3 regions of the Roseburia sp. AF20-18LB genome follow, and region 1 is predicted to be linked to each of the others. Evidence: predicted binding sites of a transcription regulator. Region 1 holds the regulator's gene; each other region holds the start of a gene.
The links. The regulator Rex, encoded in region 1, represses fermentation and respiration genes when NADH is low (regulators of the CRP and FNR family bind a similar motif). The targets are predictions, from matches to a motif close to ATTGTTAANTANTTAACAAT.
Positions count from the first base shown of each region.

Region 1 (4,277 bases):
CTACATTAGAGAAAATGTTATAAATTTTATACTCCGGGAGGGCAGAATAGTGTGCCGTCCCGGAATTTTCAGCTATAAAAAGCCCCTTGTAAAGAATGCTTTACTTATGGGGCGAAGAGAAAAAGTGAGGAGACTTCCATGATTTTAGCCTGTCAGAATATCAGTAAATCCTTTGGGACAGACACCATAATACAGAATGTTTCTTTTCATGTAGAAGATAATGAGAAAACAGCAATTGTCGGCATCAATGGTGCCGGCAAATCTACGTTATTGAAAATTATAGTGGGAGAGCTGGCACCGGACAGTGGCGAGGTAACCGTTGCAAAAGGAAAAACCATCGGTTATCTTGCCCAGTATCAGGATAAAGACAGCAACGAGACCATTTATAATGAAGTGCTTCATGCCTGCGATGCATTAATCGAAAAAGAAGAAAAGCTTCGTAAAATGGAAGAAGACATGCAGCATGTAAGCGCAGATGAATTAGAGAAATATATGGAGCAGTATAACCGTTTCAGCCATGCCTTTGAATTAGAGGGCGGACTGACTTTTCGCAGTGAGATAAACGGTGTGTTAAAGGGACTTGGTTTTTCGGAAAATGATTTCGGAAAGAAAATGTCAGAGTTATCCGGAGGACAGAAGACCAGAGTGGCATTAGGCAGACTTCTGGTAACCAAGCCTGACATTATCATGCTCGACGAGCCGACCAACCACCTTGATATGGCATCGATTGCATGGCTGGAAAACTATCTTTTGAATTATAAAGGAGCCGTAATTATCGTAGCCCATGACCGTTATTTCTTAGACCGGATTGTTACGAAGGTAGTGGAAATATCCCGCCATACGGCAACGGTATTTCCGGGAAATTATACCGCATATGCGAGGCAGAAGGAAATACAGCGGGAAAGTCTTTTGCGACAGTATTATAACCAGCAGCGGGAAATCAAGCACCAGGAAGAAGTAATATCCAAGTTAAAATCCTTTAACCGGGAAAAGTCCATTAAGCGTGCGGAAAGCCGTGAGAAGGCATTGGATAAAATAGAACGTATTGAGAAGCCAATCGATGAAAAAACAGATATGCATATTACATTGGAGCCGGAAATTACCAGTGGAAATGATGTACTTTCGGTGAAAGGTCTTTCAAAATCTTACGAGCATAAACTGTTTTCAAACATTGATTTTCAGATTAAGCGAGGGGAAAAAGTTGCTTTAATCGGAAATAACGGTACCGGGAAAACCACCATTTTAAAGATAATCAATGGAATTGTAGACGCAGATGCCGGGGAGATAAAGCTTGGAAGCAATGTGGAAATCGGATATTACGATCAGGAGCATCAGAACTTAGACCCGGATAAGACGTTATTTGATGAAATTGCAGATGCTTATCCGAATCTGAAGGCAACGAAGATTCGAAATGTGTTAGCAGCATTTTTATTTACGGATGATGATGTGTTTAAGCGGATTCGTGATATCAGTGGTGGAGAAAGAGGCCGTGTTTCACTGGCAAAACTGATGTTATCCAATGCTAACTTCTTAATTTTAGACGAGCCGACCAACCACCTTGATATTATGTCGAAGGAAATTTTAGAGTCAGCCATCAATTCCTATACCGGAACGGTGCTTTATGTATCCCATGACCGTTATTTTATTAATAAAACTGCCAGCAGAATTCTTGATTTAAAGAATGAAACAATTTTAAATTATATTGGAAATTATGATTATTATCTGGAGAAAAAGGAAGTTCAGGAGTTGGCGGCATTTGGCACAGCTACACAGGAACGTGCAGAAAATTCAGCAGCAAAAGGAAATGTCATTGTTTCCGATGGAACTGGAGAAAATAATGGAACAGAGCAGATATCCGGCGGAGGAAAACAGAAGTTAAGCTGGGAAGAAATGAAGAAACAGCAGGCAGCAAAACGTAAGCTGGAAAACGAATTAAAGCGTACAGAAGATGAAATTGCTAAGAGAGAGGCAAAGATAGAAGCATTAAATGATGAACTGTCAAAGCCGGGGGTAGCATCAAATTCCTATGAATTAAACAAAATCCATGAGGAGCAGATGCAGGAAGAGGCAGCGCTGGAAGAACTCTATGCAAAATGGGAAGAATTAAGTTTACAGAAAGATTGTTAAAGTTGTAACACATTGACATCCTTTCGGCAAGAAACTATAATTATTGTAGGGTATTGAGAGCAGGAGGAACTGGCAGAATGAGCAAAGAAATATCACAGGCAGTAATTCGTAGAATGCCAAGATATTACCGATATCTGGGGGAACTTTTAGATGAAGGGGTAGAACGTATTTCATCGAATGAACTGAGTGCAAGAATGAAAGTGACCGCATCGCAGATCAGACAAGATTTAAATAATTTTGGTGGTTTTGGACAGCAGGGATATGGTTACAATGTACAATTTCTGTATGAAGAAATCGGAAAGATTATGGGATTAAATGAACAGCATAATATTATTATTATTGGAGCTGGTAACTTAGGACAGGCACTTGCCAATTATGTGAAGTTTGAAAAACTCGGCTTCGTCATAGTAGGATTGTTTGACGTGAATCCGGAGTTATGCGGAAAATCCATTCGTGGCAATAAAATCGAAATGATTGATAAACTGGAAGAATTTGTAAAGACACATAAGGTAGATATTGCTACACTGACTATGCCGAAAGAAAAGGCAGATGCTGTGGCAAACCAGCTGGTAAGCCTTGGTGTACATGCAATCTGGAATTTTGCCCATGTGGATCTGGAAGTATTGGATGAAAATGTTGTAGTAGAAAATGTACATTTATCAGACAGCCTGATGCAGTTATCCTATAATATGACAAAGAACAAAAGGGAAAAGGAAACGCTGGAATAGAGGTGTTTTTGCATGAAAGATGACAAGGAATTTCTGGAAGCATTAGAAAGCAGAAAAGTACCAATACTTGTATTGGATCAGAAATGGCACAGACTTTTTGCGTTAAGCGGAAAAACCAGTGAAATCAAGCGGCTGGAAGAAAAGGTAAATCAGTTGTTAGAACAGCAGGGAAAGCTTAATAATGATTTGAAAGAGCTGAAAAAGACAAAGAATCAGTTAATGAAAAGCATTGTTGTCAACATGGAAGGAACTCATGAAGAAAATGAGGGGGATCTTTCTTCCAGAAAATTAGATGAAGACAAGAGACTGATTGATGAAGTCAATGTCAAAATGGAAGAAATTGAGGATGAATTAATTGAACTTCCACGAAATATAAACAGTGCAAATCAGGAACTTATGTTAGAAAGCATGCGTTACTGCTATGAGAGACTAAGACAGAACAGCAAAGAAGCAGATGAAATTACGGCCTGGATTGATAAGGTAAGGGTAGAACTTAAGAAAAATATCATCAAAAAACAGAACCGTGAAATCAACAACCGGCAGATTTATTCTTATATGCATGATATTTTTGGTGTGGATATTTTAAATATATTTGATCTGCGGCAGGAAGATGAAGACCGTCTGCAGGGAAAAAAAGCGGTGGAAAATGCGGACGAAAGGAATTAATTTATGGAATATCTTGTAAATTCCCGGGAAATGAAAACATGTGATACCAATACAATCGAACATTTTAAAGTGCCATCCATGGTTCTGATGGAGCGGGCAGCACTTTCTGCGATAGAAGTAATACAGGAAAAAGAAATTTCATGTAACCGCGTGCTGGTAGTGTGTGGAACCGGAAATAACGGCGGCGATGGTATGGCAATTGCAAGATTGTTATACTTATCCCACATTCCGGTTGAAGTATATATCTATGGAAATAAAGCACATTTTTCAAAGCAGGCAAAAGAACAGTATGAAATCTTGACATCATATGGTGTACCATTTATTGATGAAATGGAGGATGCAAATTCCTACAGCCTGATTATTGATGCGTTATTTGGCATAGGATTATCACGAAAATTAGATGATGAACTGGTGCACTTGATGGAACGGCTGAACCAGAGCAGTGCCCACCGGCTGGCGGTGGACATACCATCCGGTATCTCGGCAGATAATGGAGCTGTATTAGGTGGTGCATTCAAAGCAGATGATACCGTAACCTTTGCTTACTGCAAAACCGGAATGGTATTATTTCCTGGTGCAGAATACTGCGGAAATATTACGGTTAAGGATATCGGAATTGGAGAAGAAAGCTGGTTAGATAAAAGACCTGCAGCTTATGCAATCACAAAGGAAGATTTAAATTTTTTAAATAATCGTGCTGCTGATTCGAACAAGGGAACCTTTGGAAAAGTCCTTCTGGTTGCCGGAAGCGTGAAT
Region 1 is NZ_QTWP01000001.1:215,408-219,684, reverse strand. Features, by position in the region: gene DWX65_RS01115 (NADP-dependent isocitrate dehydrogenase) at 1-23, shown strand, start outside; gene DWX65_RS01110 (ABC-F family ATP-binding cassette domain-containing protein) at 139-2,127, shown strand; gene DWX65_RS01105 (redox-sensing transcriptional repressor Rex) at 2,205-2,855, shown strand; gene DWX65_RS01100 (hypothetical protein) at 2,868-3,521, shown strand; gene DWX65_RS01095 (NAD(P)H-hydrate dehydratase) at 3,525-4,277, shown strand, end outside.

Region 2 (4,277 bases), on a different contig from region 1:
ATCAGGGTTGTCAGGTCAAATGGTTCTCTCATGATTCCTCTTTCTAATTCTAATTCTATTTCTGTTTCGTGGGTGCAGGGTTGTACGTTGCTATCGATAGTTTGAACCGAGCATATCCCGGCAGTCCGTTAAGTTCTGATGCCACATAAAGCCGATAAGTGGCACTAAGAATTTCGAAGGGATACAGCCTTCGCTGGCAACCGGTGCAAATTCACATCCATGTTCATATGCACCTCGCTGGCACATCCCTGTGCCAGCGTTGCCGGATGCCGGACGAAATTCCAAGTGCCACTAACCGCCTTTATCAGGCATCCTTACTTAACGGACTGTCCGGGTATCTTATCAACAATACCATCTACTCACGTAAATCAAATGCATCACATAATAATTTTCCAATTATTAGAACTGTGCTACGAATTCAGCAATTTTCTCCAGACAGGCACGAATGACATCCTGCGAATATGCATAGGAGCACCGTACAAAGCCTTCTCCGCATGTACCGAAGGCATTTCCCGGGATAACGGCTACCTTCTGTTCCTGCAACAGGCGGTTACAGAATTCTTCACTGGTAAGTCCTGTTTTTCGAATGTCCGGAAATACATAGAATGCACCTTCCGGTTCTGCTACGGATAATCCCATCTTACGGAATCCCTCTACCATCAGTGTTCTTCTGGCATCATACTCTTCCCGCATGACTGCAATCTCTTCATCTCTCACCGGACTGGTCAATGCTTCCAATGCCGCATACTGACTGGTGGTTCCTGCTGACATAGTTGTAAACTGATGTATTTTATTCATATGGAAAATAACATCCTTTGGTCCTGCTGCAATTCCCATACGCCATCCGGTCATGGCAAATGCTTTGGAAAATCCGTTTAATACAACGCAGCGCTCATACATGCCCGGAAGGGATGCGATGGAAACATGTTTCTTTCCATAGGTTAATTCTGCATAGATTTCATCGGTAATCACGAACAAATCATGTTCCTTTACCACTTCTGCGATTGCCTCTAAATCTTCCTTTTCCATAATGGCTCCGGTCGGATTGTTCGGATAGGAAATCAGTAAGACTTTGGATTTCTCCGTTATCTTTTCCTCTAACTGTTCTCTGGTCAAACGGAATTTATTCTCCGCTCTTAATTTTAATGATACCGGAACACCGCCACATAATTCAATACATGGAATATAGGAAACGTAGGAAGGTTCTGCCACTAAGACTTCCTCTCCCGGATTCACCAGTGTCCGAAGAGCTAAATCAATTCCTTCGCTGGCTCCCATGGTAATCAGTATTTCGTCCTGTTTATCATAATGCAAATCAAATTTTGTCAGATAATCCGCTGCCGCTGCACGCAGCTCTACCGTTCCGCGGTTATCGGTGTATTTGGTATCCCCCTTTTTTATAGAAGCAATCGCTGCCTCTCTTACATGCTCCGGTGTCGGGAAATCCGGTTCGCCTACACCCAGTGAAAGTGCGCCTTCCATGGTATTTGCCACATCAAAGAAATCCTTGATTCCGGAATCCGGCATATCCTGTACGGTTTTTGATAAGTATGATTTTGTATCTTTCATTTTCATTGACCTCTCTTTGTACAAGTCCTGTCATGTAATTACGCAATTATTTTTTAGAAGCAGTGGTTTTCGAATTTTAAGCAGCTTTTCTATAGCCTTTTTAGAAATCAGAATGCTACAATTCTAAAAAAGAGCTTTTTTCTCTTGGGATAATGCCTGTTTTTCCAATGTTTGACAGTATGCCTTCTGCGGTTCGCCTGATTACGGATATCATTTAGGTGCCTTGCTAGCAGCTCTTGGCATTTCTTTTGTCAACTGGCAATCCTGGCACATGGATGTGTCAGGAAGGCGCATTGGAGCACGGATGTGACTATGCGCCGGTTGCCGGAAAAACAGCTTTATAAGCAGAAATGCCTAGAGCTGCTTAAAGGTGCCTTAGATATCCGTAACAGACGGACCACAAAAGGCATCCGGTCAAAGCAGGCGGCAAAACAGACAACAATAAGAAAAAAGCACTTTTAAGAATTGTATACATTCTGCTTTCAACAAAAAATCTTATAGAAAAGCTGCTTAAAATTCCAAAAATCCGCTTTCTCACAAAAACCATTGCGTAATCACATGACAAGTCTTTTCCTATTGTAGCACAATCCCTGTAAAATACCAGTTTTTATTGACAAATCCCCCCAAAAGTTATACCATTATAAGTATTGAAACATTGTTAATAATTTATCAATCAGGAGGGTCCTATTTCATGAACAACTTAACTTTAACAGTTGAAAACGAAATTGCAGTTCTTACTATTACCAGACCTGCAGCATTAAACGCATTGAATTCCGAAACATTGGATGAACTGAACACTGTTCTTACCGAAATTGAAGGAAGAGACGATATCAAAGTCGTTATCTTAACCGGTGGTGCTGATAAGAAAGGTAACGAATTCAAATCTTTCGTTGCTGGTGCTGACATCGCTGAGATGGTTAACTTCTCTGCTGCTGAAGCAAGAGCATTCGGTATGAAAGCTTCTGTTCCATTCTTTAAATTAATGAATATGAGACAGGTAACTATCGCTGCTGTTAATGGATTCGCTTTAGGTGGCGGATGCGAAATTTCTATGGCATGTGATATCCGTATTGCTTCTGACAACGCAGTATTCGGACAGCCTGAGTGTGGTCTTGGAATCATCCCAGGATTCGGTGGTACACAGAGACTTGCCCGTCTTGTTGGCATGGGACGTGCAAAAGAAATGATCTTCACCTGCGATAACATTGATGCAAACGAAGCATACCGCATCGGACTTGTAAACAAAGTTGTTGCAAAAGAAGAATTAATGCCAACCGCAAAAGCTATGGCAGAGAAAATTATCTCTAAAGGAAGCTATGCAGTATCTATCGCAAAAGCTGCTATCAACAACGGATATGATATGGATATCAAGAATGCTGTTGAAATGGAAGCTAACCTGTTTGGCGTAACCTGCTCTACCCATGATAAAAAAGAAGGCATGAGTGCTTTCTTAGAGAGAAGAGCCGCTGACTTAACAGATTTCTAATTGAACTTATACTTAGACAATATCAAAGGGGATATTCCAGTAGCATCTGGGATATCCCCTTTCATAAAAGGAGAATGCATCATGTTAGATAAAAAAATTGGTTTTATCGGAAGCGGTAATATGGGTCGTGCCATGATTGGCGGAATTATCTCTTCCGGTCTGGTTCCTGCCAGCCACCTGATTGCCAGTGCGAAAACCCAGGTCACACTGGATACACTTTCTGAGCAGTATGGTATCCGCACCACCTTAGACAATGAGACTGTTGCTGTAGAATCCGATATCATTTTTCTTGCTGTAAAACCATATCTTTATGAAACAGTCATCAAAGAAATCAAAGACAGTGTTACCGATGACAAAATCATAGTTGCCATTGCTGCCGGACAGACCATTTCACGGATTGAATCTTTATTCAGCAAAGATATTAAACTGGTTCGTACCATGCCAAATACACCGGCTATGGTTCAGGAAGCCATGTCTGCCATTACCCCAAATGAGCATATCACAGAAGAAGAATCCAAAATGGTTGTCTCTCTCTTTGAAAGCTTTGGTAAAGCAGAAATTGTACCGGAAAGTCTTATGGATGCCGTAGTCGGAGTCAGCGGTTCCTCACCGGCTTACGTCTATATGTTTATTGAAGCAATGGCTGACGCAGCCGTTAATGACGGAATGCCGCGTGCCCAGGCTTATAAATTTGCTGCCCAGTCCGTTCTTGGTGCAGCCAAAATGGTATTAGAGACCGGTAAACATCCGGGCGAATTAAAGGATGCAGTCTGCTCCCCGGCCGGAACTACCATTGCTGCTGTGGCTAAATTAGAGGAAGGCTCCTTCCGCAGCACCGTAATTGCTGCCCAGAATGCCTGCTCTGAAAAATCCCGTGCCATGAGCAAACTCTCCGATTGATATTAAAGACATATAAGAAACCCCGGAAGAACTAATTTACATACAATCGTTCTTCCAGGGTCTTTTCTATCTTTACTGTTTATTTTACCTGCTTTTATAAATCTTTAAGCACATCATCATAAAGGGCATCTAACATTTCCTTCAACTGCTTTTCAATGGTATCAAAATAAATTTCTGCTGCATCGTTGTCAAATTCCATCTCATTGCCGATTTCCATCACAATATCAAGGATTCCGCTGTTCAACTCATCAATTGCATTTTCCACAATCTCTTCAAACGTGCAGTAGGCATCGCCTGTCATATGCACAATAAAATCTTTCTT
Region 2 is NZ_QTWP01000008.1:47,189-51,465, reverse strand. Features, by position in the region: gene mutY (A/G-specific adenine glycosylase) at 1-32, opposite strand, end outside; gene DWX65_RS12730 (hypothetical protein) at 91-285, opposite strand; gene DWX65_RS12725 (pyridoxal phosphate-dependent aminotransferase) at 400-1,569, opposite strand; gene DWX65_RS12720 (enoyl-CoA hydratase-related protein) at 2,261-3,055, shown strand; gene proC (pyrroline-5-carboxylate reductase) at 3,137-3,955, shown strand; gene DWX65_RS12710 (hypothetical protein) at 4,050-4,277, opposite strand, start outside.
Region 2: a site for Rex is predicted at 2,224-2,243, ahead of DWX65_RS12720 (enoyl-CoA hydratase-related protein). Genes of this name have one in related genera too.

Region 3 (4,277 bases), 450 kb from region 1:
AGAAAAAGGCGGCGTGGTTCGTCAACTTAGGAGACATGATAAGTGCCCTTTACTGTATTTATGTTGTTTCCGCAGTTGACGAACCGCGCCGTTACTTTTGCATACACAGGAAAAATCGCATGCCTGCATACAGATTTGGTGAACACCGCAATAAGAAGAGAAATTCGTAAAGCGTGATTCCCATAGTTTACAACGGAAGAAAAGCCGGTTTTCTCTTTTCGAATACGGTAAAATACTGAAAGCCTGCGGCCTTTAAAATATCCGGTACTTTTGCAAAATCAAATGCAACATGCTCCGGTTTGTGGGCATCGGCACCGATGGTAATGATTTCACCGCCTAGTTCGTGATAACGTTTTATAATATCTTCTGTTGGATTCGGATGTCCCAGACCATATTTGAAACCACCGGTATTGATTTCAATTCCTTTTCCCATATCAATGAGCTTTTCTAAAATCGCATCAATGACATCGGCATATTTCTGATAAGAATATTTAAGGTTCCGGTTTGGACCGTAGCGTACCACATAATCGATATGTCCATATACATCAAAATTATCAAATACCGCAAGATTTTCCAGGATAGATTCAAAATATTCCTGGTAAGCCTGCTGTTCGGTTTTTCCTTCAAAAAAGCGGGAGTAGTAAGGGTCTTTGCCGTGGATTACATGGGAAGAGCCGATGACAAAATCAAAGTCATATCGGCTTATCAGTTCCTGATGTTTCGCTGCAAGATGAGGCTGCAATCCAAGCTCAATGCCGGTCAGCACTTTTATTTTATCTTTGTATTGCTGGCCCAGCTTCTGGATAGTTGGGAAGTAGACCGGAGTGTCTAAGATAAATTCCGGTTCATCCTCCGGATGTTCTTTTGGATAATCATAATCCATATGGTCGGTAATGCAGATTCCGCCAAGTCCCAGTTCGATAGAGGCTTTAATCATGGATTCCGGTGAGGTCTCACTGTCGGTAGAAAAAGCAGTGTGCATATGTGTGTCCCAAAGCATAGTGTGTTCCTTTCTGTGGGTGGTGTATGGCGGGTAAGGTTGTGCAGGCGGGGAACTGGATGAGAAAGCTTCTTCCCAAAAGCACCGGAACGTTTGTATGTAAGAAGCCGGCACTTCAACCTGCAGTATTTTTCTTTCTTTTATAATAAGCAGTCTTTCCAATGTTTGACAGTATACTGCATTTTGTCTGCCGGCGTGCGGATACCGTGAACAGCGTCTGTTAGGGACTCGTAGAATTCCTTTTGCAACCCGGCAACGCTGGTACATGGATGTACCAGCGAGGCACAATCTGAATATGGATATGAATTTGTGCCGGTTGCCGCAAATCAAATATCTTTGCAGGAATTCTTAGAGTCCCTTCAGACAAAGTGTGGTATCCGCTGCTGGCAGACAAAAGCAGTATCCGGTCAAAGCAGCCGGAAAGACAGCCTAATTTCAAGAAAAATACTGCCCGTGAAGTGCTGCGGATTCTCACATCATAACCGCTCCAGTGTTTTCGGGGAGAAGCTTTCCCATTCCTTTCGCCTACATATTGCACAAACCTTACCCGGTGTTTACACATTTCTACTAAGAAAAATGTTACATTTTCACAAGTATAGTAAAATCTTTGTATATAATACACAGAATACTATAATAGAAATTTGACAATCTGTCAAAAGACAGTATGAAAAATGGAAAAGCTATTGTAACATTTGTTTGAAAATGAGAAAGAAGAAATAAAAATAGTGAAAAAATTAACAAAGTGATGGGAACTACTTGAACTTTCGACAAAAATTGGTTAGAATAATACCAGATTGGGTACAATCCCAAATAAAGATATTTTATATTAAATTTCTAGGAGGAATTAATAATGGCAGTAAGAGTAGCAATTAATGGATTCGGCCGTATTGGTCGTCTGGCATTCAGACAGATGTTTGGTGCTGAAGGATACGAAGTAGTAGCAATCAACGATTTAACAAGCCCTAAAATGTTAGCACACTTGTTAAAATATGATTCTTCTCAGGGTAAATATGAGCATGCTGATGAAGTATCCTGCACAGATGATTCTATCATCGTATGTGGAAAAGAAATCAAAATCTATGCATTCCCAGATGCAAACAACTGCCCATGGGGTGAATTAAAAGTTGACGTTGTATTAGAGTGTTCAGGTTTCTATACAAGCAAAGAGAAAGCACAGGCACACATCAATGCAGGTGCTCGTAAAGTTGTTATTTCTGCTCCAGCAGGTAATGACCTTCCTACAATCGTATACAACACAAACCATGAGACATTAAAAGCATCTGATACAATCATTTCAGCAGCTTCTTGTACAACAAACTGCTTAGCACCTATGGCTGATGCATTAAATAAATATGCTCCAATCCAGTCTGGTATCATGGTAACAATCCATGCTTACACAGGTGATCAGATGACTCTTGATGGACCACAGAGAAAAGGTGATTTAAGAAGATCTCGTGCAGCAGCAGTTAACATCGTTCCAAACAGCACTGGTGCAGCAAAAGCTATCGGACTTGTTATCCCAGAACTGAACGGAAAATTAATCGGATCTGCTCAGCGTGTTCCAACCCCTACAGGATCTACAACAATCTTAACAGCAGTTGTTAAGAAAGCTGGCGTTACAAAAGAAGATATCAATGCAGCTATGAAAGCAGCAGCTAACGAGTCCTTCGGATACAATGAAGACGAAATCGTATCTTCTGATATCGTTGGAATGAGATTCGGTTCTCTGTTCGATGCAACACAGACCATGGTTAACCAGGTATCTGATGATCTGTACGAAGTACAGGTTGTTTCTTGGTATGATAACGAGAACAGCTACACATCTCAGATGGTTCGTACAATCAAATACTTCAGCGAGTTAGCATAATTTACGAGAGAAACCCGCAAAGCGTGTTTCCCGTAGTTTAACGAACAATCACTGCACGGTAGACTACTTTTTTAAGCGACAGGCTGCCAGAGTGCAGATAAGACTCAGGAAAAGGGTCCGGTCTTTTGGGACCGGGCTCTTTCTTGCTATTAGAAATAAAATTTAAAGGAGACTACTTAATATGTCATTAAATAAAAAATCTATAGATGATATTAATGTAAAAGGACTTCGCGTTCTTTGCAGATGTGATTTCAACGTACCATTAAAAGAAGGAAAGATTACAGACGAGAACCGTCTGGTTGCAGCACTTCCTACAATCAAGAAATTAATCGCTGATGGTGGAAAGGTTATCCTTTGCTCCCATTTAGGAAAAGTAAAAACAGAAGAAGACAAACAGACCAAAACTCTTGCACCAGTAGCAGCAAGACTTACAGAGTTATTAGGACAGGAAGTTAAATTCGTTGTTGACCCTGAAGTTGTTGGTGAGAACGTAAGAGCAGCAGTAGCAGCTATGAACGATGGCGATGTTATCTTACTTGAGAATACACGTTTCAGACCAGAAGAGACAAAGAACGGAGAAGCTTTCTCTAAAGACCTTGCTTCTATCTGTGATGTATTTGTAAATGATGCATTCGGAACAGCTCACAGAGCACATTGTTCTAACGTAGGTGTTGCACAGTTAGTTGACACTGCAGTAGTTGGATACTTAATGCAGAAAGAAATCGACTTCCTTGGAAATGCAGTAGAGAATCCGGTAAGACCATTCGTTGCAATTCTTGGTGGTGCAAAAGTTGCTGATAAATTAAATGTAATCAACAACTTACTTGAGAAATGTGATACCTTAATCATCGGTGGTGGTATGGCTTACACATTCTTAAAAGCAAAAGGATATGAAATCGGAATCTCTTTAGTAGATGATACTAAGATCGATTATTGTAAAGAAATGATGGCAAAGGCAGAGAAACTTGGAAAGAAACTTCTTCTTCCGGTAGATGCTGTAACAATCAAAGATTTCCCAAATCCTATCGATGCTCCAGTTGAAGTAGAAACTTATGATGCAGACAAGATGCCGGCAGACAGAGAAGGCTGTGATATCGGACCTAAGACACAGACACTTTTCGCAGATGCTGTTAAGACTGCTAAGACTGTTGTTTGGAACGGACCTATGGGTGTATTCGAGAACCCAACTCTTGCAGCAGGTACTATTGCTGTAGCAAAAGCTTTAGCTGATACAGATGCAACAACCATCATCGGTGGTGGAGATTCTGCAGCAGCAGTTAACCAGCTTGGATTCGGTGACAAAATGAGCCATATCTCAACAGGTGGTGGAGCATCCTTAGAGTTCTTAGAGGGTAAAGAGCTTCCAGGCGTTGCAGCAGCAAATGATAAATAAGTAATCAAAGCACATGC
Region 3 is NZ_QTWP01000001.1:664,034-668,310, reverse strand. Features, by position in the region: gene DWX65_RS03245 (histidinol-phosphatase HisJ family protein) at 188-1,000, opposite strand; gene gap (type I glyceraldehyde-3-phosphate dehydrogenase) at 1,851-2,867, shown strand; gene DWX65_RS15310 (phosphoglycerate kinase) at 3,049-4,260, shown strand.
Region 3: a site for Rex is predicted at 1,723-1,742, ahead of gap (type I glyceraldehyde-3-phosphate dehydrogenase). Genes of this name have one in related genera too.